Regions from separate parts of the Pseudarthrobacter sp. NIBRBAC000502770 genome, predicted to be linked through region 1. Evidence: predicted binding sites of a transcription regulator. Region 1 holds the regulator's gene; the other holds the start of a gene.
What was found. Region 1 encodes LexA, which represses DNA repair genes until DNA is damaged. Its sites were predicted from a motif close to TCGAACANNTGTTCGA; they were not measured.
Positions count from the first base shown of each region.

Region 2: the regulator LexA is predicted to act here: its motif matches at 11,608-11,623, upstream of NIBR502770_RS00080 (LexA family transcriptional regulator).

Region 1 is NZ_CP041198.1:946,396-960,511, forward strand. Features, by position in the region: gene NIBR502770_RS04665 (MarR family winged helix-turn-helix transcriptional regulator) at 1-419, opposite strand, end outside; gene NIBR502770_RS04670 (DUF3046 domain-containing protein) at 461-685, shown strand; gene recA (recombinase RecA) at 908-1,963, shown strand; gene NIBR502770_RS04680 (regulatory protein RecX) at 2,096-2,584, shown strand; gene miaB (tRNA (N6-isopentenyl adenosine(37)-C2)-methylthiotransferase MiaB) at 2,588-4,144, shown strand; gene miaA (tRNA (adenosine(37)-N6)-dimethylallyltransferase MiaA) at 4,148-5,044, shown strand; gene dapF (diaminopimelate epimerase) at 5,089-6,033, shown strand; gene NIBR502770_RS04700 (class I SAM-dependent methyltransferase) at 6,005-6,628, opposite strand; gene hflX (GTPase HflX) at 7,065-8,642, shown strand; gene NIBR502770_RS04710 (ATP-dependent DNA helicase) at 8,635-10,692, shown strand; gene lexA (transcriptional repressor LexA) at 10,740-11,474, opposite strand; gene NIBR502770_RS04720 (LysM peptidoglycan-binding domain-containing protein) at 11,832-12,182, shown strand; gene NIBR502770_RS04725 (histidinol-phosphate transaminase) at 12,244-13,362, shown strand; gene hisB (imidazoleglycerol-phosphate dehydratase HisB) at 13,424-14,050, shown strand; gene hisH (imidazole glycerol phosphate synthase subunit HisH) at 14,047-14,116, shown strand, end outside.
Region 2 is NZ_CP041197.1:1,452-15,567, forward strand. Features, by position in the region: gene NIBR502770_RS00010 (ParA family protein) at 1-21, shown strand, start outside; gene NIBR502770_RS21050 (hypothetical protein) at 174-386, shown strand; gene NIBR502770_RS00015 (TlpA disulfide reductase family protein) at 472-1,107, opposite strand; gene NIBR502770_RS00020 (cytochrome c biogenesis CcdA family protein) at 1,124-1,873, opposite strand; gene NIBR502770_RS00025 (helix-turn-helix transcriptional regulator) at 2,065-2,448, shown strand; gene NIBR502770_RS00030 (cation-translocating P-type ATPase) at 2,445-4,400, shown strand; gene lspA (signal peptidase II) at 4,397-4,906, shown strand; gene NIBR502770_RS00040 (cadmium resistance transporter) at 4,956-5,555, shown strand; gene NIBR502770_RS00045 (phenylacetate--CoA ligase family protein) at 5,593-6,963, shown strand; gene NIBR502770_RS00050 (thioredoxin domain-containing protein) at 7,018-7,707, shown strand; gene NIBR502770_RS00055 (ATP-dependent DNA ligase) at 7,736-8,803, opposite strand; gene NIBR502770_RS00060 (hypothetical protein) at 8,790-9,074, opposite strand; gene NIBR502770_RS00065 (hypothetical protein) at 9,118-9,492, opposite strand; gene NIBR502770_RS00070 (hypothetical protein) at 9,489-9,827, opposite strand; gene NIBR502770_RS00075 (Y-family DNA polymerase) at 9,872-11,152, opposite strand; gene NIBR502770_RS00080 (LexA family transcriptional regulator) at 11,163-11,594, opposite strand; gene NIBR502770_RS00085 (helicase associated domain-containing protein) at 11,943-12,599, opposite strand; gene NIBR502770_RS00090 (DUF4192 domain-containing protein) at 13,035-14,012, shown strand.

The DNA of each region.
Region 1 (14,116 bases):
GGCCACTCGCGCAGCCGCTCCTGGAAGACCTGTCGCCTGGCGTCCTGGACCTGGTGCATCTTCTCTTCGCCCTTGGGCGTCAGCCGGATCGACTGCGCCCGGCGGTCCAGGGGGTCCGCCTCCTTGGACACCAGGCCCAGACCTTCCAGGAACGCGATCTGCCGGCTGACCGACGGCTTGCCCACACCGATGTTCATGGCCAGCTCAGTCAGCCGGATGGGGCCTTCCCGGCGGATAATCGTCAACAGCCCGTACGCCGCTGGCTCCATGTCCGGGTGGACCTCGCGCGAAAGCTGGTTGGAGATGGCCCGCGCCCGCCGCCAAAAAAGGCTGATCTGGTGTTCAACATTTTGCAGCGCGGCATCGGCGGCGTCATTGCCTGTGTCCTGCCGCGGCGGGAGGTCCGGGGAGTTGCTCATGGCAACAATTCTAGGGTCCACAATCATGAGAGGATTTACCGATGCGAATCAGCGAGTACTGGCGTCTGATGGATGACGAGTTCGGCGCGGGATACTCCCGCGTGCTGAGCAGCACCCTGGTCCTTGCCGGCGTCGGTGGGCGCACCGCTGACCAGGCCCTGGCGGCCGGGGTTGAGCCGCGCCGGGTCTGGCTTGCGGTCTGCGACGTCCAGGATGTCCCGTCGGAACGGCGGCTGGGCCGCGACATCGCCCCGCGCCGCGACTAGCGGAGGGCACGGCGCTGCCGGGGCGGGGATCCTGCCGGCGGACACGCCGCAGGAGCTCCACTCTTCGAATACCTGTTCGGATAAGGCTATGATTTTTTCATCGGGTTTATCCACATAGCCGTTGTCTTCCGGCCGGAATGTCAGTGGGTCCCCTTAGCGTCAGAGATGACCAACACAATGGCCGCGAAGGCCACCATCGAGAAAGCATTAGAGGTGTCAACCATGGCGGCAGCCCCGGATCGTGCAAAAGCGCTGGAAGCAGCACTTGCCCAGATTGACAAGCAGTTCGGCAAGGGCTCGGTCATGCGCCTGGGCGACGAAGTCCGCGCTCCGATCGAAGTCATCCCCACCGGCTCCATCGCCCTGGATGTCGCCCTTGGCATTGGCGGGCTCCCGCGCGGCCGCGTCATCGAAATTTACGGTCCTGAATCCTCAGGTAAGACCACCGTGGCCCTGCACGCGGTGGCGAGTGCCCAGCGCGCGGGCGGGATCGCAGCCTTCATCGACGCCGAGCACGCCCTGGACCCCGACTACGCCGCCAAGCTGGGCGTGGACACCGATGCCCTCCTGGTTTCGCAGCCGGATACCGGCGAGCAGGCCCTGGAAATCATGGACATGCTGGTCGGCTCCGGTTCGCTGGATGTCATCGTCATCGACTCCGTGGCCGCCCTGGTGCCGCGGGCAGAAATCGAAGGCGACATGGGCGACAGCCACGTCGGCCTCCAGGCCCGCCTCATGAGCCAGGCCCTGCGTAAGATCACCGGACGCCTGAGCCAGACCAAGACCACCGCCATCTTCATCAACCAGCTCCGGGAAAAGATCGGCGTCTTCTTCGGTTCCCCCGAAACCACCACAGGCGGTAAGGCCCTGAAGTTCTACGCGTCGGTCCGCATCGACGTCCGGCGGATCCAGACCCTCAAGGAGGGCGCCGACTCGGTCGGCAACCGGACCAAGGCCAAGATCGTCAAGAACAAGATGGCTCCGCCCTTCAAGGTGGCCGAGTTTGACATCATCTATGGCCAGGGCATCTCCCGCGAAGGCGGCATCATCGACATGGGCGTGGAGCACGGCATCATCAAGAAGTCGGGTTCCTGGTTCACCTACGACGGCGACCAGCTGGGCCAGGGCATGGAAAACTCGCGCCGTTTCCTCCGTGACAACCCGGAGCTTGCCGCCGAGCTGGAGCGCCTGATCAAGGAGAAGCTCGGTGTCGGCGTCAAGCCTGCCGAGGATGAGTCCAAGGACGCGCCAAAGCTGAAAGCCGTCGACGGGTTCTAGCCCTTGACCGGCCCACGAACACGGCGGACCCGTTCCGGCAGCCCCTCAACCGGGGCGCCGGACGGGTTTGCCGCCCCTGAGGACCCGCAGGCCGCGGACGCCGAACCGGATCCGTTCTCGGTTGCCCAGGCCATCGTGTACCGGCAGCTCACAGCCGCGCCCAAGAGCCGGCTCCAGCTTGCCCGGAAATTGGCGGAGCGGAACATCCCGGAACCCGTCGCCGAGGCCGTGCTGGACAAGTTCCAGGAAGTCCGGCTGATCAACGATGCCGAATTTGCCGACATGTGGGTCAGGAGCCGGGCCCAGTCCAGGAAGCTGGCCAAGGGTGCGCTCCGGCGGGAGCTCGCTGAGAAGGGCATCGACCAGGAAACGGCTGCTTCGGCCCTGGAGCAGCTGACCGACGCCGACGAGGAAGCCGCAGCCCGTGCCCTGGTGGAACGCAAGCTCCGCCCTGGGACGGACCTGGCCGGTCCCGGCGAGCGGGACAAAGCCGTACGGCGGTTGGCGTCAATGCTCGCACGCAAGGGCTACCAACCCTCCCAGGCGTTCCGGATCGTCAACGAGGTCCTCGATTCCCGGCAGGACCCCGACAACGACCGCCTCCAGAGCCGGTACCCTTAACGGGTGAGTTTGACCATTCCTTCCCCCCAATCCGACGCCACCCCTTCCGTCGAAGCAGGGGCGGTGCCGCAGTCCGAAGCGATGCCCCGCACCTATCAGGTGCGCACCTTCGGCTGCCAGATGAACGTTCATGACTCTGAACGGATGTCCGGCCTGCTTGAGGCCGCCGGTTACGTGCCCGCAGAGGGCGGGCATGCCGACGTCGTGGTGTTCAACACGTGCGCAGTCAGGGAAAACGCGGACAACAAGCTCTACGGCAACCTGGGCATCCTGGCCCCGGTGAAAGCGGCCAACCCCGGCATGCAGATTGCCGTGGGCGGTTGCCTGGCACAAAAGGACCGCGAAACCATCCTTAAAAAGGCGCCCTGGGTGGATGCCGTCTTCGGTACCCACAACGTGGGTGCCCTGCCGGCCCTCCTGGACCGGGCACGGCACAACAACGAAGCCCAGCTGGAGATCCTGGAGTCCCTGGATGTCTTCCCTTCCACGCTGCCCACCAAACGCGACTCCGTCTACTCGGGCTGGGTGTCCATCTCCGTAGGCTGCAACAACACCTGCACTTTCTGCATCGTGCCGGCCCTGCGCGGCAAGGAAAAGGACCGCCGGCCCGGAGAGATCCTCGCGGAAATCCAGGCACTCGTGGACGACGGCGCCATTGAAGTCACCTTGCTCGGCCAGAACGTCAACTCCTACGGGGTGGAGTTCGGGGACCGTCAGGCATTCTCCAAGCTCCTGCGTGCCTGCGGCGGGATTGAGGGGCTGGAACGCGTCCGCTTCACCAGCCCGCACCCGGCCGCGTTCACCGATGACGTCATTGACGCCATGGCAGAGACTCCCAACGTCATGCCGCAGCTGCACATGCCGCTGCAGTCCGGGTCGGACAGCATCCTCCGGGCCATGAAGCGTTCCTACCGGTCCACCAAGTTCCTGGGAATCCTGGACAAGGTCCGTGAAAGGATCCCCCACGCCGCCATCTCCACCGACATCATCGTCGGCTTCCCAGGCGAAACGGAAGAGGACTTCCAGGCAACCCTGGACGTGGTGGAACAGTCCCGCTTCGCCACCGCCTTCACCTTCCAGTATTCAAAGCGTCCGGGCACGCCGGCGGCCGACCTGCCCGACCAGCTCCCCAAGGCCGTAGTCCAGGAACGCTTCGAACGCCTCACCGCCCTGCAGGACCGCATCGCCGCGGAAGAAAACCGGAAGCAGCTTGGCCGTCGGCTCGAAGTCATGGTCACGGCCCAGTCCGGGCGGAAGTCGGAGGAGACCCACCGGCTCTCCGGCCGGTCGCAGGACCAGCGGCTGGTCCACTTTTCGGTCCCTGAGGGCGCACCCGCCCCCAGGCCCGGGGACCTCGTCACCGTCACCATTACCGAAGCGGCGGCCTTCCACCTGGTGTCCGATCCCACGCTTGAGGACTACAGCCTGCGCCGGTCCCGGGCAGGGGACGCATGGGACAGGTCCCAGGCCGACTCCTGCGGGGCACCATCCCCGGCTTCACCCGGGGAACGCAAGGGCGTCTCCCTCGGCATGCCCGCACTGCCGCTGCGCACCCGCTGACAGGTGGCTGCCCCGCCCGTCATCGCCGTCGTCGGTCCCACCGGCTCAGGCAAGTCTGACCTCGCCGTCAACCTTGCCCTCGCCCTGGACGGCGAGGTCATCAACGCCGACGCCATGCAGTTCTACCGCGGCATGGACATCGGCACCGCCAAAATCACCTTGGCCGAGCGCAGGGGAGTGCCGCACCACCTCCTGGACACCCTGGACGTCACCGAGGAAGCCAGCGTTTCCGACTTCCAGTCCCAGGCACGCAAGACCATCGACGACATCCATCGGCGCGGCAAGCGCGCCATCCTGGCTGGTGGCTCCGGGCTGTACGTCCGGGCCGCGCTTGACGTCCTGGAGTTTCCGGGGACCGATCCCGCACTGCGGGCCCGCCTTGAGGCGGAGCATTCCGAACTCGGTACCGAGGCACTCCTTGCAAGGCTCCGGACCGTCGATCCCGCCTCCGCCGCCCGCGTCTCCGATGCCCGGCGCATCATCCGGGCCCTCGAGGTGCACGAACTCACCGGACGGCCCTTCAGCTCCTTCATGCCCCGGCGGGAGTACCACCAGCCCGCCACCCAGCTGGGCCTCAGCGTGGACCGCGAGGTCCTGCGGGACAGCTTGGCCGCACGCGTGCACCGGATGGTGGACGCCGGCCTGCTGGACGAAATCCGGCTGCTCGACGCCAGCGGCCTGCGCCGCGGCAAAACCGCGTCCCGGGCGCTTGGCTATTCACAGTTCCTGCGCGTGGTCGATGGCACGTCCACCGTTGCAGACGCCGCCGAGGAAACCATCGTGGCCACCCGGCAGTTCGCCCGCCGCCAGCTGACCTGGTTCCGCCCCGACCCCCGCATCACCTGGCTGGACTGGCAGGAACCGGGACTCGTTGGCAAGGCAGCGGAGTTGTGCCGGTAGCTGCAGTTTCAGCGCCGGCGGCATGCGCCGCTACGCTTGGGACCATGAATGCAACCCCCGCCGAAACCACCGGACCCGTCCTGCACACGCTGAGCGGGCTCCGCTTTTCCAAGGGGCACGGCACCGGCAACGATTTCGTCCTGGTGGCCGACCCCGAGGGCGTCCGTGCCATCGGCGCGGACCAGGCCGCGGCGCTGTGCGACCGGCACCGCGGGATCGGGGCCGACGGCCTGATCAGGGCGGTCCCGTCCCGCTTCCTGCCCGAGGGCCGGGAACTGCTCACGGAAGCCCCGGACGCGGAATGGTTCATGGATTACCGCAATGCCGACGGCTCCCTGTCCGAGATGTGCGGCAACGGGGTCAGGGTCTTCGTCCATTTCCTGCGGACGGAGGGCCTGATCGACCTGCCCGACGGCGGATCCCTCACCATCGGCACCCGCGGCGGGGTCAAGACCGTGGTCCGGACAGGGAACGGTTATGCCGTGGACATGGGTCCTTGGGAGTTCATCTTCCCCGGGGAGGCAAGCGCCAAAGCCATGGATTCCCTGGTCACCGCCGACGGGCTTGAAGTTGCCCGGCCGGCCCTCTCCGTGAGCATGGGCAACCCGCATACGGTGGTGGCCCTCGCCGAACTCTCTGAGCTCACGGGCACCCGGCTCTTCACCGCTCCCAAGGTCGATCCCGTTCCTGCAAACGGGACCAACGTGGAATTCGTGGTCCCGGCAGAACCGTTGGTCCATGACGGTGTGGGCTCTGTGACCATGCGGGTGCACGAGCGCGGCGTGGGGGAGACCCAGTCCTGCGGGACCGGTGCCTGCGCTGCCGCCGTCGCCATCCGGCACTGGGCCGGGGCGGAGGCGCCGGACGCCTGGCGGGTCCACGTTCCCGGCGGAGTGGTGGGCGTGAAGTTCTTTGCCGCCCCCGGCGGCCACGAGCACGTGGAGCTCAGCGGCCCTGCCGTCATTGTGGCGAGTGGGACGCTTTCGTGACCTTCAGGATCCGGAAGGACTTTGACGTGGACTCCCGGGTTACGGTGAAGGAGCCGTCCAGTTCGGCCGCCAGCCAGCGCTGAAGCGAATCCGAGCCCAGGTTCTTCTGCACCACCAGCCATGCCGTGCCGCCGTCCGCCAGGCGCGGAAGCCACAGCTTCAGCAGGGCGTGCAGTTCGTCCTTGCCGATCCTGATGGGCGGGTTGGACCAGATGGTGTCGAAGCGGACCTCCGGATCTACGGCCGCGGGTGTGCTGGCGACCACGTTGGCCAGTCCCAGGGCGGCTGCGTTCTCATTGGTCAGGGTGATGCAGCGTTCGTTGACGTCCACGGCATACACCTTGGAACCGGGGGCCAGCAGCGCCATGGTGAGCGCCACGGGTCCCCAGCCGCACCCGATGTCCAGGAGGTTGCCTTGGGGATGCGGCGCAGGAACGCCGGCCAGGAGCACTGCGGTGCCTTTGTCGATACCGTCGGGGCTGAAGATCCCCGGGGAGGTCTGGAGCTGCCGCGTCCCACCGGCCAATTCCACTGTCAGGGGCTTCCTGGTGAAGGGGCCGGCAGGGGACGTGCTGAAATAGTGTGCGGACTCCATAACTGGCCAGAGTAGTTCCCCCTGCAGCGTAATGGGAAACCGGCCTGAGGGCCCTCTGCTACGCTGGAGGGCATGTTCCTGATCTTCGAGTAGCTGGTACGGGCGCGCCCGTCCCGCAGGCTGTCCTCCAGCGGCAGTCCGTCCCGCAGCGACGCAGGTTTCCATACCTTCCGCTTTTGCGCACCGGCCAGACCATGCCGTCTGGCCCGGCCGCCGGACACAACTCGAAAGTCAGCCCACTGCTGCACTTCCCGCCTTGGTCCGGCCTTTCCAGCCCTGCCGCCGATCTGACGCGGCATTCGAGCCCCGGCATCGCAGCCGGCGGCGCAACAACCAGGAGAAACGCATGACCGCAGGCCGTCAGCCCAGCGCGAATACATTCCAACTTCGAGCCAATCAGCACTATTCTGGAACTGCCGAATCTTCAAAGGAGACCATGACCAGCCAGCCCAATACCGGTTCCGATCCAGCCGCCCAGGACATGAGTCCGCAGGAGATCCAGGCTGTCATCGACCGGATCCTCGCCAAGGACGTTCCCGCCAAAAATGCCGGCACGTCCGGCGGTGAAGGCGGCAGCGGTAAAGCCGTCCTTGGCAAGGCCCAAGCCATTTCCCGGCTCGACGAAGAACATTCAACGTACGACGGCGACCAGCAGGACCTCGAGGAACGCCGCGCCCTGCGCCGCAGGGCGGGTCTGTCCACCGAGCTTGAGGACGTCACCGAAGTTGAATACCGGCAGCTGCGCCTCGAACGCGTGGTCCTGGCCGGGCTTTGGTCAGAGGGAACGCTCGCCGACGCCGAAAACTCACTGCGGGAGCTGGCCGCCCTGGCCGAGACTGCGGGCTCGGAAGTCCTCGACGGTCTGGTGCAGCGCCGCGACAAGCCGGACCCCGGGACGTTCCTGGGTTCCGGCAAGGCGCAGGAACTCAAGGACATCGTCATGGCCACCGGCGCGGACACCGTAGTGGTGGACGCCGAACTGGCTCCTTCCCAGCGCCGTGGCCTTGAAGACATCGTCAAGGTCAAGGTCATCGACCGAACAGCCCTGATCCTGGACATCTTCGCCCAGCACGCCAAGAGCCGCGAAGGCAAGGCGCAGGTGGAGCTGGCGCAGCTGGAATACCTGCTTCCCCGCCTGCGCGGCTGGGGTGAGTCGATGTCCCGCCAGGCCGGCGGCCAGGTGGGCGGCGCCGCCGCCGGCATGGGCTCCCGTGGTCCAGGTGAGACCAAGATCGAACTCGACCGGCGCCGGATCCGTACCCGGATGGCCAAGCTGCGGCGCGAAATCGCCGCCATGAAGCCGGCACGGGAGACCAAACGGGCCAACCGGCGTCGTAATGAAGTGCCCTCCGTGGCAATCGCCGGCTACACCAACGCCGGCAAGTCCTCGCTGCTCAACCGGCTCACCGACGCAGGGGTCCTCGTGGAGAATGCCCTCTTCGCCACCCTTGATCCCACTGTCCGCAAGGCCGAAACCGCTGACGGCCTGGGGTACACGCTGGCGGACACCGTCGGGTTCGTCCGTTCACTGCCCACCCAGCTGGTGGAAGCCTTCCGCTCCACCCTCGAGGAGGTGGCGGACTCGGACCTGATCCTGCATGTGGTGGACGTGTCGCACCCCGACCCGGAAGGGCAGATCGCCGCGGTCCGGAAGGTCTTCAGCGAAGTCGACGCCCGCAAGGTGCCTGAAATCATCGTCCTGAACAAGGCCGATGCGGCGGACCCCTTTGTGGTGGAGCGGCTGAAGCAGCGCGAGCCACGGCACGTGGTGGTCTCGGCCAGGACCGGGGAAGGCATCCCGGAATTGCTGAAGGCCATCAGCGAGTCCATTCCCCGGCCATCGGTCAAGATGGAGCTGCTCATCCCGTACGAGCGCGGGGACCTGATCAGCAAGCTCCATGAGTCCGACGCCGAGATCCTCAGCCTGGACCACCTCGAGGCCGGTACCAGGGCTGCGGTGATGGTCCGGGAGGGCCTCGCGTCCGAACTGGAACAATTCGTCGTCAATGACTGACCTCGCAGCCGGCGAAGCTGCGCAGACGGCGGGCGAGCAGTTCGTTATCGAACTGCTCGACCGCGCCGTCGCCGGCATGGGCGGACAAAGCCGCACCGGACAACACGAAATGGCCCGCCAGGTGGCCAGGGCCATCGAAACCGGCAACCACCTGTTGGTCCAGGCAGGTACCGGCACCGGCAAATCGCTGGCCTACCTGATACCGCTGATCGCCCACGCCCTGGAAAGCAACAAGCCTGCGCTGGTCTCCACGGCGACCCTGGCGCTCCAGACCCAGATTGTCGGCAGGGACCTGCCCCGGCTCCTGAAGAACATCACCCCGGCGCTGGACCGGCCGGTCAAGGTTGCACTGGTCAAGGGCAGGTCCAACTATGTGTGCCGCCACAAGCTTGAAGGCGGGTTCCCTTCCGAGGAACCGTCGGAAGGGCAGCTGTTTTCCCTGGGGGAGGACACCAGCGTTCCGCATTTCGCCGCCTCCGTGGGCGGACCATCGTCACAGCTGGGCAAGGAAGTGGTGCGGCTCCGCGAATGGGCGGAGAAGACGGCCACCGGCGACCGCGACGAGCTGCTGCCTGGAGTGACCGACCGTGCATGGCGGCAGGTTTCCGTCACCTCAATGGAATGCCTCGGCGCCCAAAAATGCCCGATGGCCGCTGAATGCTTCAGCGAGCTCGCCCGGCAGGATGCCGCCGAGGCTGACGTGGTGGTGACCAACCACGCCATGCTGGCCGTCAGCGCGTTCGAAGGACTGGCAGTCCTGCCCGAATACGACGTCGTGGTGGTGGACGAAGCGCACGAGCTGCAGGACCGGGTGACGGGAGCCGTCTCCGGGCAGCTGTCCGTGGCCATGGTCCACGCGGCCGCTTCCGGCGCACGGAAACACACCGCCATCACCGTTGACGCCCTGAACGCCGCAGCTGCCAACCTGGAAATGGCCCTCGCGGGCGCGCCCAACGGACTTCTCCCCAACGGACTGAACGATGAACAGCTTGACTGCGTGGACCAGCTGCGTGAAGCGTGCAGGGCTGCGTTGTCCGATTCCAAAGGGGACAGCAATACCACGGCCGACGGCGGGCGGCAGCTGGCGCGTTCCCGGCTGATGCTCATCCTGGAACTGTGCGAGCGGCTGATCGCTGCCCGGGAAAACCGGGAAGTGGTGTGGTTCTCCCGCGCCAGCACCTTCGATCCCGACCAAGGCTATTCGCAGCCCGATGACAGCGCGCCGGTCCTGATCAACATTGCGCCGCTGTCCGTCGCCGGCAGGCTGCGGGAGGGGCTCTTCGCCGGCCACACCGTGGTGCTGACCTCTGCCACCCTGGCGATCGGTTCCGCCTTCGAACCGGCCGCAGGAGGCCTGGGCCTGATCGGTGACGGAGCGCCCAGCTGGACGGGCGTGGATGTTGGCTCGCCCTTCGACTACCCCAAACAGGGCATCCTTTACGTTGCCGGCCACCTGCCCAAGCCCGGCCGAGGTGTTTCACCGGAAGCCCTGGCCGAACTCGAAGCGCTCATCAAGGCCTCCAACGGGGGAGCGCTTTGCCTGTTCTCCTCGCGGCGGGCGGCCGGGGAAGCCGCCGATGCCCTCCGCCCGAAGCTCGACATGACTGTCCTCTGCCAGGGCGAGTCGACCATGACCGCCCTGGTCAAACAATTCGCGGACGAACCGGACACCTGCCTCTTCGGAACCATGTCCCTGTGGCAGGGTGTGGACGTTCCCGGTGGATCCTGCCGGCTGGTAGTGATTGACCGCATCCCGTTCCCGCGGCCGGACGACCCCCTCATGACGGCGCGTTCGCGTGCCGTGGCGCAGGCCGGCGGGAACGGTTTCATGTCTGTTTCGGCAACCCACGCTGCCATCCGGCTTGCCCAGGGGGCCGGCCGCCTGATCAGGTCAACCGGGGACAAAGGAGTGGTGGCAGTCCTGGACTCGCGGCTGGCCACCGAGCGCTATGCGGGATTCCTGCGCGGCGCCCTCCCGCCGTTCTGGGCCACCACTGACCGCGCCAAAGCGCTGGCAGCCCTCACCAGGCTGGGCGCCGACGCGTCCTGAGAACGGCCGGATAGCGCCTGCACGGATGCCGGGCAGGCGTGCGCAGGCTAGAGCGAACGCAGGACTGAGACGACCTTGCCCATGATGGTGGCATGGTCGCCCAGGATCGGTTCGTACTGGGTGTTCTGCGGCAGCAGCCAGGTGTGGCCGTCGCGCTGGCGGAAGGTCTTGACCGTCGCCTCGTCATCCAGCAGTGCAGCGACGATGTCCCCGTTGGCAGCGTCAGCCTGGCGCCGCACCACCACCCAGTCACCATCGCAAATGGCGGCATCCACCATCGAATCGCCGGCCACCTTCAGCATGAAAAGTTCGCCCTGGCCAACCAGCTGGCGGGGCAGCGGCATGACATCTTCGACGAGCTGTTCGGCAAGGATGGGGCCGCCGGCGGCAATCCGGCCCACCAGCGGAACCATGGCCGTATCCAGAGCAGTAGGCAGCTCCGTGACGGTGGCGCTGTCCCCTGCGGCTTGGGGCGCACGGGACGTGCCCGCACTCTTTCCCCCGCCGTCCAGCGTCAGCGGCATCAACACTTCCATGGCACGGGGCCGCTTGGGGTCGCGCCGAAGATAGCCCAGCTTTTCCAGCTGCGAGAGCTGATGGGTCACGCTTGACAGGCTCGCAAGGCCGACCGTGTCGCCGATTTCCCGCATGGACGGCGGATACCCGTTCTCGTTAACGGAGCGCTGGATGGTCTCGAGGATCTTCTTCTGCCGGGGAGTCAGCCCCTTGGTGGTCCTCTTGGATTGCGGGGCGGTCCTGCCCCCGGCGGCTGCTGCTGCCATATTCGCCATTGCCTTTCGCTTGCCGCCGGAACTTCCGCCGGGCGCTGTTTCCGCCGTGCCGGTGGAAGGACTCCCACTGTCATTGTCAGACCCTGCTGGTCAACTTCAGGAGTGGTTGTTCTTGGTTCCAAAACTAGGCCAGCCATAGTGCTTTTTCAAACATTTGTTCTAGCGAGTCTCGACAATGTTCGTTGATAGGTGCTAAAACTTAACCAGCAAAGTTCGAATATGTGTTCTAACCAGCAGATGCCTCCTTCGAATACCCGGCCGGAAGATGTGCCCGGCGGCGGTTTGGAACGGCAAGGGCGTTGCGGGCGGACACCCGGGCAGCACGGCAAGTCCAGGAGGGCTTAGTTCATGTCAGCTTTAACTCTTCACCAGGTTTCACCATCGCCTGCACCGCTGCGGCTCACCCGCCGGGGGAGGATCGTCCTGATTGGGGTCCCGCTTGTAGTCCTCGCTGTTCTCCTGCTGTCACTCGCCGGGTTCTTCCATTCCCCGGCCAAGGCCTCGGATTCGGTTGCGGACCTCGCGGTGACACCCACCGTTACCGTGACGGTGCAGCCCGGACAGTCGTTGTGGGCCATTGCCGGTACCGTCGCGCCGGGCCGGGACGCCCGCGACGTCGTGGCGGACATTGTCCAGCTCAACAACCTTGACGCCGGCACCGTCCTTCCAGGCCAGCAGCTGTTCGTTCCCACCCACTGAGGGGGAAGCCGCGGGAACCGTCACATTTTCCGGTAGTTGCCGCGGCAACTAAACTGTTCAGGTGAACCAGCAGCTAGAACGTCTGAACCGGCTTCCCCTCCGCAGCAACCTTCGCGGACTGACTCCCTATGGGGCTCCCCAGCTGAACGTCCCCATCCTGCTGAACGTCAACGAAAACACCCATGGGGTTCCTGCCGATGTGCGGGCCGCCATCAGCGCCGCCGTTACGGAAGCCGCCGCAGGCCTCAACCGCTACCCGGACCGCGAGTTCACCGCGCTCCGGAAGGCCCTGGCGGAATATCTCGGGCATGGGCTCGACGAAACCAACCTGTGGGCAGCCAACGGCTCCAACGAGGTCCTGCAACAGATCCTCCAGGCCTTCGGCGGCCCAGGGCGCACGGCCCTTGGCTTCCCGCCGACGTACTCCATGTACCCGTTGCTGGCCAGCGGAACGGACACGCAGTACATCACGGGGGAACGCGCGGAAGGCTATGACCTCAGCGCAGAGTCCGCGGCCCGCCAGGTCAAGGAACTCCAGCCCAACATCGTGTTCCTCTGCTCACCCAACAATCCCACCGGGACCGGGCTTGGGCTGGACGTCGTGGAAGCCGTCTATGACGCCGGCGCGGACAGCCAGGCCATCGTGATCGTCGACGAGGCGTACCACGAGTTCGCACACGACGGAACGCCGAGCGCACTGACACTCCTGCCCGGCCGTGAACGTCTGATCGTCTCCCGCACGATGAGCAAGGCCTTCGCCCTGGCGGGGGCACGGCTCGGTTACATGGCCGCAGCCCCCGAGGTCGCCGATGCCCTGCGTCTGGTGCGCCTGCCGTACCACCTCTCCGCCATCACCCAGGCCACCGCCCTGGCGGCCCTCGAACACCGCGAAGCGCTGATGGCCGACGTCGAGGACATCAAGAAGCAGAGGGACCGCATCGTGGCCGAGCTGACCAGGATGGGACTCAAGCCCGCAGCATCGGACTCCAACTACGTTTTCTTCGGCGGCCTGGAAAACCCGCACCAGGTCTGGCAGGAGCTCCTTGACGCCGGCGTGCTCATCCGCGATGTGGGCATCCCGGGCCACCTCCGCGTCACGGCGGGCACTGAGGCGGAAACCACAGCCTTCCTGACCTCCCTGGAACGCATCCTTGCCGGCCACGCCGCGCTTCACGCCTAGACTTGATACGGCGGCGCTGGACGCCTTGAACCACTTCTTCTCGCACAAAGGATCCTTCACCATGAGTTCAACCGGATCGAATACGGCTGCAGCCCGGACCGCCCGCATGGAGCGTGCCACCAGCGAGTCCTCGGTACTCGTGGAGATCAACCTGGACGGTACCGGAGTCTCGGACATCGACACCTCGGTGCCGTTCTACGACCACATGCTGACGGCCCTGTGCAAGCACTCCCTGATCGATATGACGGTCAAGGCCACCGGGGACACCCACATAGACGTCCACCACACCGTTGAGGATGTCGCCATCACCTTCGGTGAAGTCCTGCGGACGGCCCTCGGCAACAAAGCGGGCATCCGCCGGTTTGGCGAGGCCACGGTGCCGCTGGACGAGGCCCTCGCCAACGCGGTGGTGGACGTTTCCGGCCGCCCCTACCTGGTGCACGGCGGTGAGCCCGCCGGCCAGGAATACCACCTCATTGGCGGCCACTTCACCGGGTCCCTGACCCGCCATGTCTTTGAGGCCATCACGCTGCACGCCGGAATTTGCCTCCACATGAACGTGCTGGCCGGCCGGGACCCCCACCACATCGTCGAGGCCCAGTTCAAAGCCTTTGCGCGCGCGCTCCGCGCCGCCGTCGAACCGGATCCCCGGGTTGAGGGCATCCCCTCCACCAAGGGTGCCCTGTGAGCGGCCCGGAACTGAAGGACGGGGCCATCATCGACCCCTCGGCGTCCCGCAGGCTGCCGTCGCCTG
Region 2 (14,116 bases), on a different replicon from region 1:
TCCCAGGAGGTCAACGCGTGAGCGCCGAACCAACACCCAGCCGACCCGCGCTCGGTTTGCCCCCGCGTCGCACGCCAGCGCCGGCCGCCGAGGCGCCGCTGGCACGGATGCTCCCCGGACACCGCCCGGAGACCCCAAAGAAGGCTGAACCCAAAGAAACTGAAACAGCGAATATGACGGTGAGCATCCCCGCCGCGCTGCGGAACCGGGCGCGGGCCGCGTACCGGGCTACCAGCTATGCCGAAGGGGATAACACCTGGAGTCACTTCGTGGCGAAAGCTATCGAGGCAGAGACGGCCCGCCGCGAAGCTGAACACAATGACGGTGCGATGTACCCATCTTGGGGTGAAAACCTCCCAGGTGGGCGTCGGCTCAAAGACGGCTGAACGGCATCAGCTGGGCGACCACGGTGGTGGAGGCGGACATGAGGACGGCGCGGAGGAAAGTCGGGCTCCCTGACGCTGTTGGGCGTCAGGATTCCTTCAGCACACTGCCGATTAAGGCCTTGAGTGTACTTTTCTCGGCGATGCCGAGCACACGTGCGGTGACTCTGCCTTGTTTGTCCAGGACGAGGGTTGTCGGTACCGCGCGCGGGGGAACGTAGTCGGCCAAGGCGAGCAGGATTGCCCCGTTGGCGTCGTTGAAGCTGGGATAGGTGGTGCCGAAGGTGCGCTCGAAGGCGGCGGCTGTGGCGGCGGTGTCGCGCAGGTTGATTCCGTAGAAGAGCACTCCCTCGCTCTTGTGTTCCTGATACAGGGCTTCCAGAGTCGGGGCTTCGGTGCGGCAGGGTGCGCATGCGGCGTACCAGACGTTCAGAACCGTCACCGATCCCCGCCAGGCCGTGGAATTGACGATGGTGCCGTCGTAGAGCGGGCCCTCCATCTCGACAGGGGCGCCTCTGTCGTTGGGGGCGTATTCGGAGACCGAGCCGTCGCCGGCGATGTAATTTTTGTTATCCCCGGCCCGGGCCTGCGCGGCCAGGGAATCCGGGGGTGTGGGTGTGCAGCCGGCCACGAGCAGGGCACCGGACGCGATGCCCAGCAGGAGGCTGCGCCGGCCTGGCAAGGATGCACCAGGGGCTGAGCGTGCGGGTGGTTGGGTGTTCATGATCCGGTCCTTGCGTTTAGACAGGGGTGGTGATGGTCGCGGCGAGGTTCTGCAGCTGGTAGATCCAGAGCATCCATACTCCGGAGACCATCAGGAGTCCGACGAGGATGAGGAGGGATCCGCCGATGATGTTGAAGGTGCGGATGTGCCGGCGGATGAAACCCAGGGTTCTGGTGACCCAGTTCAGGCCCAGGGCGACAAGGACAAAGGGGATTCCCAGTCCCAGGCAATAGATGAAACCCAGCAGGGCACCCCGCCAGGGATCCCCGGTGGTGGTGCTCAGCGCCAGGACCGCGCTGAGCGTGGGCCCCATGCAGGGTGTCCATCCGAGGCCGAAGATGACACCGAGCAGAGGGGCTCCGGCGAGGCCAGTCCGCGGCCGGAAGGAGAGCTGGCGGGTGCTCTGGAGGAAGGAGAGGCTGCCGACGAGGACGAGTCCCATCAGGACGACGAACACGCCCAGGGAACGGATCAGTGTGCCCTGCCACTGCACGAGCCAGCCGCCGATCACCCCGAACGCCGCACCGTACAGGGTGAACACTGCGGCGAAGCCAAGGATGAACAGACCGACCCCGGTCAGGACCCGCCGCCGGTTGTCCGGCCGTGACGGGTCGGTCAGCCCGGAGACGTACCCCAGGTACCCGGGCACCAGTGGAAGGATGCAGGGGGAGATGAAGGAGACAGTCCCGGCGGTCATCGCCAGTGGCATGGCCACCAGCAGGGCGCCGGACTGCACCATTTCGGCGAAATATCCGCCAATGCTCATCGGGTGTCTCCTGGGTCATTGTGTATGAAGCCCTGCCCAAGGGGCAGCAGCACGGCCCCCGTTGGGGCACAGTCCGCGCAGAATGTCCCGGCTGTGTCGGAGCGCCAGCACCGTGGGGACCGTGACGGGCATCTTTTCTGACGTTACAGCATTGCGGCGATGACAGCATAAATATGCGCTATTATCGTCGTATGACGATTGAACCTGTTTCCGCTGACCCTTGCAGCCAGCTCAGTCCCGCGGCGGCGCTGTTCCATTCCCTTAGCGACCAGACCCGGTTGAGCATTGTGAAGCGGATGGCCGGCGGCGAGGTCCGCGTCGGTGACCTCACGGCAGAACTGGGCCTGGCCCAGTCCACCGTCTCAGCCCACGTGGCATGCCTGCGTGATTGCGGCCTGGTCGAAGGCCGGGTCCAGGGCCGCAGCGTGTACTACTCGCTGTCCCGCCCTGAACTGATGGACGTGCTCGCCCAGGCTGAGATCCTGCTTGCCGCCACCGGCAACGCGGTCAGCCTGTGCCCGAACTACGGCACCGGCAGTACGGGTGCCCCCCTGACGGAAGAGAACACACGATGAGTGATGCCTGCGGCTGCAGCGACGAGAAGACCGGGACCGGCGAGTCCGAAGAGGCGGAGGAAGCCGTAGGTTTCTGGCAGGTCACCGAGGTCAGGGCAGCCGCCGTTTCCGGTGTCCTGCTCCTCGCGGCGTGGATCGCCTCCTTGGCCGGCGGGCCGGTGTGGCTGACCCTTCCCCTGGAGATCCTGGCGCTGCTGGTTGCCGCGTGGACGTTCGTTCCTTCCACCCTGCGGCGCCTGGTCAAGGGCAAGATCGGGGTCGGGACGCTGATGACGATTGCCGCCGCCGGCGCTGTCGCCCTCGGGCAGTTCGAGGAGGCGGCCATGCTGGCCTTCCTCTACGCCATCTCCGAAGGCCTTGAGGAGTATTCGCTGGCGAAGACCCGGCGCGGCCTGCGCGCCCTGCTGGACCTGGTCCCGGCCGAGGCGACCGTCCTGCGCGACGGCACCGAAGTCACCGTCGCCCCGGCAGAACTCATTCCCGGGGACAGGATGGTTGTCCGGCCCGGGGAGCGTCTGGCCACCGACGGCAGAATCATTACCGGCCGTACGTCCCTGGACACCTCGGCGCTGACCGGCGAATCCGTTCCGGTCGAGGCCGGCCCGGGCAGCGAGGTCTACGCCGGGGCGATCAACGGTACCGGCCCGCTCGAGGTCGAAGTGACCAGCACCGCGGAGAACAACTCGCTGGCCAGGATTGTGCACATCGTGGAGGCCGAGCAGTCCCGCAAGGGCCCGGGCCAGCGCCTGGCCGACTCGATCGCCAGCAAGCTCGTCCCCGGCATCCTGATCGCCGCCGCCCTGATCATCGTTTTCGGCTTCATCGTCGGGGAACCGCTGCTGTGGTTCGAACGTGCCCTCGTCGTCCTGGTCGCAGCCTCGCCATGCGCCCTGGCCATCTCCGTCCCTGTCACGGTCGTCGCCTCCGTCGGGGCGGCCAGCCGCATCGGCGTGCTCATTAAGGGCGGCGGCGCCTTGGAAACCCTCGGCAAAATCCGCACCATCGCACTGGACAAAACCGGAACCCTGACCCGGAACAAGCCCGCCGTGATTGACGTCGCCGCGACCGGAACCGCGACCAGGGACCAGGTCCTGGCCCTTGCCGCCGGATTGGAGGCCCGCAGCGAACACCCGCTGGCCCGCGCCATTCTCGCCGCGACACCGGACCGGGCGGCCGTCACCGACGTCGACACCATCCCCGGCGCGGGCCTGGAAGGCCAGCTCGAGGGCAGGACCGTCCGTCTCGGCCGGCCCGGCTGGATCGACGCCGGCCCCCTGACCTCCGAGGTCGAGCGGATGCAGCACGCCGGCGCGACCGCAGTCCTGATCGAGGACGACGGCCAGGTCATCGGAGCCATCGCGGTCCGCGACGAGCTGCGACCCGAAGCCCGCGAGGTCATCGCCCGGCTCACTGCATCCGGCTACACCACTGCGATGCTTACCGGAGACAACCTCATCACCGCCACCGCGCTGGGTAAGGCCGCGGGCATCACCGAGGTCCACGCCGACCTCCGCCCCGAGGACAAGGCGGAGATCATCCGCACGCTCAAGGCCCGCCAGCCCACCGCCATGGTCGGGGACGGCGTCAACGACGCCCCGGCCCTCGCGACCGCCGACACCGGCATCGCGATGGGAGCCATGGGCACCGACGTCGCGATCGAAACCGCCGACATCGCCCTAATGGGCGAGGACCTGAATCACCTGCCCCAGGTACTGGACCACGCGCGCAGAACCCGGCGCATCATGCTCCAGAACGTGGGCCTGTCCCTGCTGCTGATCGCCGTGCTGATCCCGCTGGCGCTGTTCGGCATGCTCGGCCTGGCTGCCGTGGTCCTGATCCACGAACTGGCCGAAATCGTCGTGATTGCCAACGGCGTCCGGGCAGGCCGGCTCAGCGGCAAGACCGCGCTCAGCCACGCCCGGTCCGCCCCCGCACTGGAACCGGCAGCATGAGCGCCGAAGCCGCAGCCCCTCCGGTCGTACCGGCCCGGACGGCACGACGGTTCAGGACGGTGCTGCTGCTCTGGGCAGCCGTCCTGGCTGCGGCCGACCTGGTCCTCAAAGCCCTCGCCGAAGCCCTGCTCTCCACCGGCACGGCGACCGAGCTGGGGCCGATCAACATCAAGCTGCTCTACAACCGCGGTGTCGCATTCAGTCTCGGTGCGGACCTTGCCCCCTGGGTCGTCATCGCCGCCACCGGGCTGATCATTGCAGCTCTGATCTGGTACACCGTCTCCGCCGCCCCTGCCATGACCGGACTGTCCCGGGCCGGAGCGGCCATGCTGCTCGGCGGCGCTGCCGGAAACTTCATTGACCGGCTCGACGGGGGCGGTGTCGTGGACTACCTGCACAGCGGCTGGTTCCCCACCTTCAACCTCGCGGACGTGTTCGTCACCACCGGGATAGCACTTCTGGTCCTCGGCACAATCCTGTCCCCGCGGGCACGGACCGGCGAATAAAACTCTCTTCCGCTTCGCCGGCCGCGCAGGCCCTGGAAAGGACCCACTCATGCTTGCCACCATCGCGGCCGCGGCGGCGATGTTCGCCGCCACCAACATTGACGACATCGTCGTTCTGACCGTCCTGTTCCTGGCCTCCGCCAAAGGCAGGCCGCGGCCCTGGGAGATCGTCGGCGGGCAATATCTGGGGTTCATCACCCTGGTCGGCATCAGCGTCCTGGCGGCCCTCGGGCTGACCCTCGTCCCGGATGAATGGGTGGGATGGCTCGGCCTGGTCCCGCTGGCCATCGGCGTGGTCGGGCTGATCCGGTTCCTGCGGACTCGAGGGGAGGAGGAGGCGGAGGGGTCATTCACTGCAGTCGGTCTGGCCAGCGTCGCTGGCATCACCATCGCCAACGGCGCCGATAACATCGCGATCTACACCCCGATCTTCCGCACCATGGGCACCCAGGACACCGTTGTGACCATCATGGTGTTCCTGATCCTGGTCGCCGTGTGGTGCGCACTCGGACGCGTCGTCGGCACCCACCCGAAGGTCACCGAAACCCTCGAAAGGATCGAACACTGGCTGGTCCCCGGTGTCTTCATCGGGCTGGGCCTGTTCATCCTCATCAGCTCCGGCGTCGTGTCACGGCTGTTCAGCACCTGAGCAGTTATAGCACGCGCCGCCAGAGTCAGGAGAAACCATGAGAGAAACACCGTTCCGTCTGTTGCTCGATGCCCGCACCGCCCGGAAACAGGGCAGCGCCGGCATCATGCGGCGGCAACGGCAGCGACTCTCAGAGATGGTCACCCACGCGCGGACATGCTCACCGTTTTACCGCCGGCTTTATCAGGGCCTGCCGGCCCGGGTCACCGACCCGCGCCTGCTGCCGGTGACGAACAAGGCCGACCTGATGGCCCATTTCGATGACTGGCCCACAGACCCCGCCATCACCCTGGAAGAAACCCAGACGTTCGCTGCAGACCCCTCACTGGTCGGCGAGAAATTTCTCAACCGCTATACCCTCGCCACTACGTCCGGGACCACCGGCACCCGGGGATTGTTCCTGCTCGACACCACATCCCTCGCCGTCGCCCAGGCCCTGACGTTCCGGATGCTCAGCTCCTGGCTCTCACCAGCAGACCTCGCAGGGATCATCCGCGGCCGCGGGCGGATAGCCATGGTCATCGCGACCGGCGGCCACTTCGCCTCGGCAGCGGCCGCGGCCTCACTCCGAAAGGGGCCAGCCCGGCGCAGTGTGGGCGTGTTCCCGGTCCAGACGCCCATGCCGGACCTCGTCGCCTTGCTGAACGACTTCCGACCGGCCATTCTTGCCCCCTACGCCTCCACCGGCTGGCTGCTGGCAGGCGAGCAGGAAGCAGGACGCCTGAACATCCAGCCCGCCGCCGTTATTCTCTCCGCAGAGGGCCTGCCCGCCACAGAGTACGCCAGGATCAGCGCAGCGTTCCGAGGAGCCAAGGTCCGTCAAGGCTACGCGGCGACCGAATGCCCCTTCCTGAGCTACAGCTGCCCGGAAGGCTGGCTCCACGTCAACAGCGACTGGGCCATCCTGGAACCGGTCGACGCGGACCACGCACCCGTCCCGCCCGGCCAGCCCTCGCACACCGTGCTGCTGAGCAACCTCGCCAACCGCGTCCAGCCCATCCTGCGCTACGACCTCGGCGACAGCGTCACCGCAAAGCCTGACCCCTGCCTGTGCGGGGACCCGACACCGGCCATCCAGGTGGAGGGCCGGACCGCGGAACTGCTGACCTTCCCGCGAAGCGACGGACTCCCCGTCTCAGTGACACCGCTGACACTGGCTACAGTGCTCGACAGCGTGCAGGGCCTGACCCGCGGCCAGATTGTCCAGACAGGACTCGACAGCCTCAGCCTCCGGCTGCAGCCCGCCGCCGGTGCTAATCCCGAGAACGTTTGGGAAGCTGCCTGCACTGAAATAACCCGCGTGTTGACGAGTTTTGGTTTGGGCGGTGTCACCATCACGAGGGACGCCGGGCTGCCGCAGCTCACTCCGGGCGGCAAGCACCGCACAGTCGTTCCGTTGCCGCCGTAGAAGCCAATCCTGCATTGACGTCCGCCCCGACCTGACCACGAAAGCATCCCACTGATGACACAAGCTCCACCGACCACCACAACCACTGACGCTGCACGGAAAATACGCATGATCATCTGGATCATCCTGGGAGCCGTCGTGGCCGCCGGTTTGATCTGGTACGCCGTGTTCACCACGACCAAGCCCGCGCCGGCGGCCCTGCAACCGGTCGGCGACGCCCAGTTGGTCAGGGAAGACAGCCACCGGGTCACCAACCCGGGGACCGAAAAAGCCCAGCTCGTGGAATTCCTGGACTTCGAATGCGAATCCTGCCGCGCGGCCGTGCCTCTGGTGGAGGAACTGAAAAGGGAATACGGGGACCGGATCACCTTCGTCCATCGCTATTTCCCTCTCCCCGGGCACCGGAACTCCGGCACAGCCGCCCTGGCCGTCGAAGCAGCCGCTCAGCAGGGCAAGTACGAGCAGATGGACACCAAGATGTTCGAGACCCAGCCGCACTGGGGCGAAAAACAGGACTCCCAGGCCGCCCTGTTCCGCACCTACGCCCAGGAACTTGGCCTGGACCTGACCCAGTACGACGCGGCCGTCGCTAACGAAGCGACCAAGGTCCGGATCCGTAAAGACGTAGACGACGGCACAGCTCTGGGCGTCACCGGCACGCCCACGTTCTTCCTCAACGGGGAGGAGCTCACCCTCAACACCGAAGAACAATTCCGGCAGCTGCTCGACGACGCCTCCAAATAGACCCCGATAGCGGGGGAGCGGCGCCCGGTCACTGCTCTACTGTGTTCGCTCGCGCCGGGCGAAGTGGACGCAGCATGTCGGGCAGGATGATGTCCGTGGGGGACAGTTCCGGTCTCGCGCGGAGGACGCGGAGTGGGTGGCGGAAGGACCTGCCGGACCAGGCCGTATCGGCGGAGACTTCCACTGCCACAGGTTCGACCAAGGTCAGCGCCACGGGTTCCTTGTCGCGGTTGAACCGGTCCAGGGTGGTGCCTTTCACGGCGGGCGGCCAGGGGTGGGCGCCGCGGGGAGGTTGCAGCCACCGCGCCAGTTCCCGCGCAGCTGCCGTCTTCAACGGTGTGGATCTGCCGACGATCCGCAGTTCCCCGTCCAGGACAAGGCCGGCCACGACTTCCCGGGGTTCGGTGATCGGCCCGATGACTGCTCCGCAGATGATTTCCACGGTTTCGCGGTGTTTGAGTTTCAGCCAGGAACGGGCACCTGGTGTGTAGGGCTGGTCGATGCCCTTGATGACCAGTCCCTCAATCCCGGTGTGCGGCAAGTCCTCGAACCACCTGGCCGCCTCGTCCGGGTCGGTGGTGGCGGGGGAGAGCGAGAGCGGAGGCGCCCACCCGCGGGCCAGTTCTTCCAGGAGCGCCCGCCGCTCACTGAGCGGCAGCGCCCTGGCATCATGTCCGGCCACGGCCAGAACATCGAAGGCGACATAACTGGCCGGGGTCTGCCGGACCAGGCCGGAGAGGGTCTTAGCGCCGGCGCCCAGGCGTTGCTGCAATGCGGAGAAATCCAGCCTGCCCCCGGCCCAGATCACGGCTTCGCCGTCGACCACGCACCCGGGCGGGACCTCCGATGCGAAGGCTGCCGTGAGTTCGGGGAAGTACCCGGTGAGCTCTTTGCCCTGCCTGGACCACAGGGTCACCCCGTGGTCGTCGTGGATCGCGATGCAGCGGTAACCGTCCCATTTGGGCTCATAGGACAGAGTCCCGGACAACGTACCGGCGCGTGGCATCCTCGTGACGGCCCGGGCCAGGGCCACCTTCGGCGGCGGGACAAGGCCCGCCGGCAGCCCGGACACGGATGGCGCTCTAGCTGCCGCCATCGAGGCCTTCCAGCGCCTCTACCTCGGCGGCGTCCAGCAATGCTGCCGGATCGTCGCCGGTGGCCCGGGCCAGATCGTCCAGGGATTTGAAGTGCACCCGGGCGAGGGTGATGGCCACCAGCTCCAGGAAGGCGGTGCCGTTGCGCTGCTCGAGGTCGTCCAGATAGTCGAGCATGCGCCCTTCCAGGGCGCTGGGTCCTTCGGATTCTTCGGCGGCGAGCCGCGTCAGCGTCAGAGCCGCGAGGTCCGGGCTGTCGTAAATGAGTCCCATGGGCCAACGCTACCCACCCCGCCGGTGCGGTCAAGGGTCGGTGTTAGCGCCAGCGGTAGGATTCCAGCGCGCGGAGCAGGGGAGCGGGGCCGCCTTTCAGATGGTCGACCGGGCGTGCTCCAGCAAGGTCCCTGGTTGGGGTGACCATCCAGAGCGTGAAGTAGTTGTGCGGGATCTGCAGCTCCATCGCACGCTGGAACAGCTCAAGGACGGTGGGGTGGAGCTGTCCGCCGGGGAGGAACTGGAATCCGGGGCAGAAGGTGCCGTCGTCGATGAAGACGCGGACGAGCTGGCGCATCACGGGTTCGGGGTCTTCCATCAGCTCGAAGAGCCGGCGCCGCACCTGCCCGAGGGTTGGCAGTGTGAATTCCGTCCGGATCCCTGCCCACGTCTGATCGTTGATGGTTTGGCGCGTCACTCTTCGTTGGTCGTTTCGTCGGCGTCGCTGATGTTTTCCAGGAGCCAGTGCGTGGACAGCGGGTTCCGGCGCAGCGTGGCGGTCCGGAGGGCGGAATGGGTGCCGGAGCGGACCTGAACTTGCCAGTATTCGATGCTGACCAGGTCGCCGCTGCCTACGGCTGCTGTGCGGCGGGTGTCCCACCATGCGTCTCTTCCGTACCAGTGCCGGGATTCGGTGGCGGGGTCGACAAGCCAGATCCGTCCGTCGTGCCGGATGGCGAGGGGTTTGCCTGCCGCGTCGAGTCGGACCAGTGTGTCGTTGGTCTGCGGGGCGATGTCGGCGATGGTGCTCATGGGGTGGTGTTCTTTCGTGGTGCGGTCGTGCTGGCGTGTTTGGGTTAGGCGGCTTTGACGAGGGGGAGTTCGTCCCAGTGGGTGGTGTAGCGGGGGGAGAGCATGTCGCGTTTCATGGTCCAGTCCGGCCCGCCCCGGATTCCGGCGTGGCCGAGGCCGATGGATCCGCGCCCGTACCGGCGGGTGACGTCTTCGAGGAGGGTTCCGACGTGGCGTTCCTCGTGGGGGTTTTCGAAGAGGGCCAGGGGTGCCTGGTTGCCGGTGGGCCGGAGGTCAGTGACCATGATGCCGGCCCGGGCGTACCGGATGCCCTCGCAGATGCGGGGCAGGAGTGCGTGGGCTGCCTTGGTGAGCAGGACCGGGTCCGCGGTGGGCATCGGCAGGGGCACGCACACCGAGGGGTAGGCGGTGTCTTTGGGGTTGAAGTGTGAAGTGCCGGCGAAGGCGGTGAGGACCTTGGCCTGGAGGCCGTGTTTGGCCAGCCGGGCCGAGGCCTGCTGGCCGTAGACGCTCATGACCTGCCGCATTCCCGCCGCGGTGGTGATGGGGGTGGCGAAGGAGCGGGAGAAGATGAGCTGGTCCCGGCCGATCCGTTCTTCCTCCATCGGGATGCAGGGGGTTCCCTGGAGTTCCAGGACGGTGCGCATCATGACGACGGAGAAGCGGTCCCGGATCATCACCGGATCGGCCCGGGACAGGTCATGGATGGAGTGGATCCCTAGGGCGTTGAGGCGTTTGGTCAGGCGGGTGGCGACGCCCCAGATCTCGATCACGGACAGGCGGCGCATCAGGGCTTCCCTGTCGGCTGCGGGCACGGAGTCCCAGTGGCAGACCCCGTCGAACGCCGGGTTGTTCTTGGCCCATTTGTTCGCCAGTTTCGCCAGGGTCTTGGTCCCGGCGATCCCGACGCAGACAGGTACCCCGACGTTACGCCGCACAGCTGTCTTCATGTCCCGGCCCAGGGCCAGGAGTTCTCCCGGGGCGCCTTTGACGCCGAGGAAGGCCTCGTCGATGCTGTAGACCTCCAGCCAGGCGCTGTACCGGCCGAGCAGTTCCATCACGCGGGCGCTGATGTCGCCGTAGAGCTCGTAGTTACTGGAGAGGGCGACGAGTCCCCATTGTTTGGCCCGCGGAGCGAGTTTGAACCACGGCTCACCCATGGGGATCCCGAGGGCCTTGGCCTCGGGGGAGCGGGTGACGGCGCAGCCGTCGTTGTTGGACAGGACGATGACGGGACGGCCCTCCAGGGACGGGTTGAACGCCCGCTCGGCCGACGCGTAGAAGCAGTTCACATCCACATGCGCGATCTGCGGCATGTGCCGCATCGTGGCCGGCTTAGACATGATGCAAGCAGCGGGTCGCGACGCCCCAGATGACCAGATCCGCGACCGACGGGACCAGGATGTCCGGGTACGCCGGATTCTCCGCCTGCAGCACCACCCCGGTTCCCGTGACCCGCAGCCGCTTGATGGTCAGCTCCCCGTCCAGGACGGCGATGACCACGGACCCGTCCTTGGGTTCCAGAGCGCGGTTCACGATCAGTTCGTCGCCGTCGCTGATGCCGGCGCCCTCCATCGACTCCCCGGACACCCTCACGACATAGGTGCTGGTGATGTCCTTGATCAGGTGCTCGTTCAGATCGATCCGGCCGTCAAAATAGTCCTGCGCCGGCGACGGATACCCGGCCGCGACGGGTACCGGAGAAATCAGCACCGACAACAACGACACGCCCGCATCTATCACACGGGGACCGACAACAACGCCCACAACACACCTTTATTCGAATATATGTTCGATTCATTCAGTCTACTGGTGTGGGCCGACAAAAGAACCATCGAGGGTCTGGCGGGCTTTCGACGGGACGGGTTGTACGCCAATGGGGACAGCCTGAGCTGTGCGGAGGGCTCCGCCTGCCCCCAGTGGGCACAACACGGTTGGGTCGTCTGCTGGTTGGCCACACGGTGGTTTTTGGTTGGGCGTATGAGGAAAGCCTCCGCGCGAATCCGAGGACTCAAGCGCAGAGGCTCCCGGCTCTCCAAGCTGGGGGGACTGGAGAGCCGATGCAAGTGTACTAGCGGGTCTTGCCTCGTGGCCGCTGGAGATGCGGCCTTCCGGTCAGCGCAGGGGAGGGCGGCCGCGGGTCCGACCGGTCTGCCACCCGGGAGCTGCATTGTTCAGGAGCTTGACCTTCAGAGGATCGAGTTCGCCGCGGCGGCATTTGTACCGCTGCGCGTGGACCCAGACCCCGAGGGTATGTTCACGCTCTGACTCGTAATCGTGGTGGCGTGGCCAGTCGTTGCCTTCCAACCGGAACTCCACGAGCTCGGCCAGCCGCTCGTACCACCGCGCCTCGTCCTCCACCTTCCGGCGGTTTTCGACCCACCCCGGCACCTGGGCAAGGCCGTCGCTGTAGGCCGGGTCCAGGGTCCCCTGGGCTGCTTCGCGCCGGCGTACGGACAGCCAACGGGCCATTGACCGTTCGCTCCGGTCGCCGGACCGGCCGTCAGGCAGCCGGCCTTCGGCTGAGGCCCAGGCGATGACCTCTTCCATCCGGGCGAGATCCGTGGGGGAGCGGGATGGAACAGGTCCGGCGCCGGCCGCTGCCTGGTGCTCGGCCTCCAGTCCCGGATCCTGGCGGCGGGCGATGGCCAGGTGGTATCCGACAGCGGCCGGCGGCACGCGCACGAGGTCAGCGATGCGTTGCCGGCTCAGTCCGAGCCGGTACATCAGCACCCATTCGGCGTCAGGAGCGCGCCGCAACCGCCTGTCCATAATGAACCCCATCCTGCCACGGCCCTCCCGGACAGGGGCAGGCACCGCGGCCCTACAGACACTGCTTTCGGGCGTCCGCTGGCGCGGCCGGCTGTTGGGTCCAGTGCCTCCGTCGCAGGGCTCCGGATGCCCTGGCCCTGTCTTGTCTACGACGTCTTTTGGTTGCTGTCCTTCGGATTCTAGGCGTCCGCTCCACCCCGTCTAGCCCCTCCTTCGTCGGGGCCTGCGGTGCAGGAAATGTCCCTCCGGCGCTCCTGCGTCGCTGATTTCCTTGAGGGAATTTCCTGCACCTTGCCCTGCGGGTAGACAGGGCTCCGTCGGCCGCCGAGCAAGCAAGCTTGCCAGCAACCAAAAAACAACGGGGGGAGAAGGGGGCGCTGGCCGGTCACCTAAGCCGCCCCACCCACCGGAATCCTCTGCAAAAGGAGCAACACCATGCTTGAAAAGATCAACCTCACCGGTCCCGCCGACCTGCTGGCCACCATCCCGCACCTGCTGGGCATCACGCCCTCGGAATCGTTCGTCGTCCTCACCGCCCACGCCGGCGCGCTCGGCGCGACCCTGCGGGTGGACGCACCCGAACACGTCGAGCCGGTCAACTACGCGCAGACGCTGACCAGCCACGCCGCCAACGATGAGAAGGCCACGGCGTCCTACCTCGTCGTCTACACCGACGAGAACCAGGACAGCTACCCCTACGCCGCGCACGTCGCCGCACTGGTGTCCGAGCTGGCCGCAGCCCGGATGCCCGTGCGGCACGTCTGGCTCGTGACCTCCACTCACTGGACGGAGTTCGGCACGGACGAGGAGCGCCCGCTGGAGCAAATCACCGACAGCCACGCCAACGCGACGTTTACCTTCTTCGGCAGCGCCACGGACATCGACGTCTACAACCCCGCCCTGCTGGGCACCTGGGCCATGCCGGTGGAAGCACCCGAAGGCACCGAAGCAGACATCCAGAAAGCATGCGCCGCGTGGGCGGCCGTGCTGGACAGCACCGGAACCCCGGACAGCGAAACGGCCCGGGACCTTGCGGGAGCGTTCCAGCACAAGATGGTCCGGGACTTCCTGTTCCGCGAGACCATCACCACCCAGAACGGCAACTTCGCCGACGTCATCCTCGGTACCTTCACCGGACGCCCCGACTGGAACCGGGTGGACCGGGCCCAGGCCATCGCGTTCGAACTGATGAAGGCAGTCCCGGCAGGCCAGCGCGCACCGATGCTGACCCTGATGGGGTGGCTGGAATGGCTCAAAGGCAACGGCACCCAAGCCAGCCGGTACCTCAAGCACGCGGACACGGACGCCCCCGGGTTCCGGCTGGCAGGGCTGCTGCAGGAATTGATCAACCGCGGCTCAGTCGCAGAGGTCGCTCGCGACCCGGAAACCTCCTACCAGCGCCACAACAACTAAACGGACAGGGCCGGACCGGGATCACCAAGAGATCCCGGTCCGGCCTTTTGCCGGTGGCGGGGCGGCCTCCCCCGCTGCGCTCCGCCGGCCGCCGGACGCTCGCG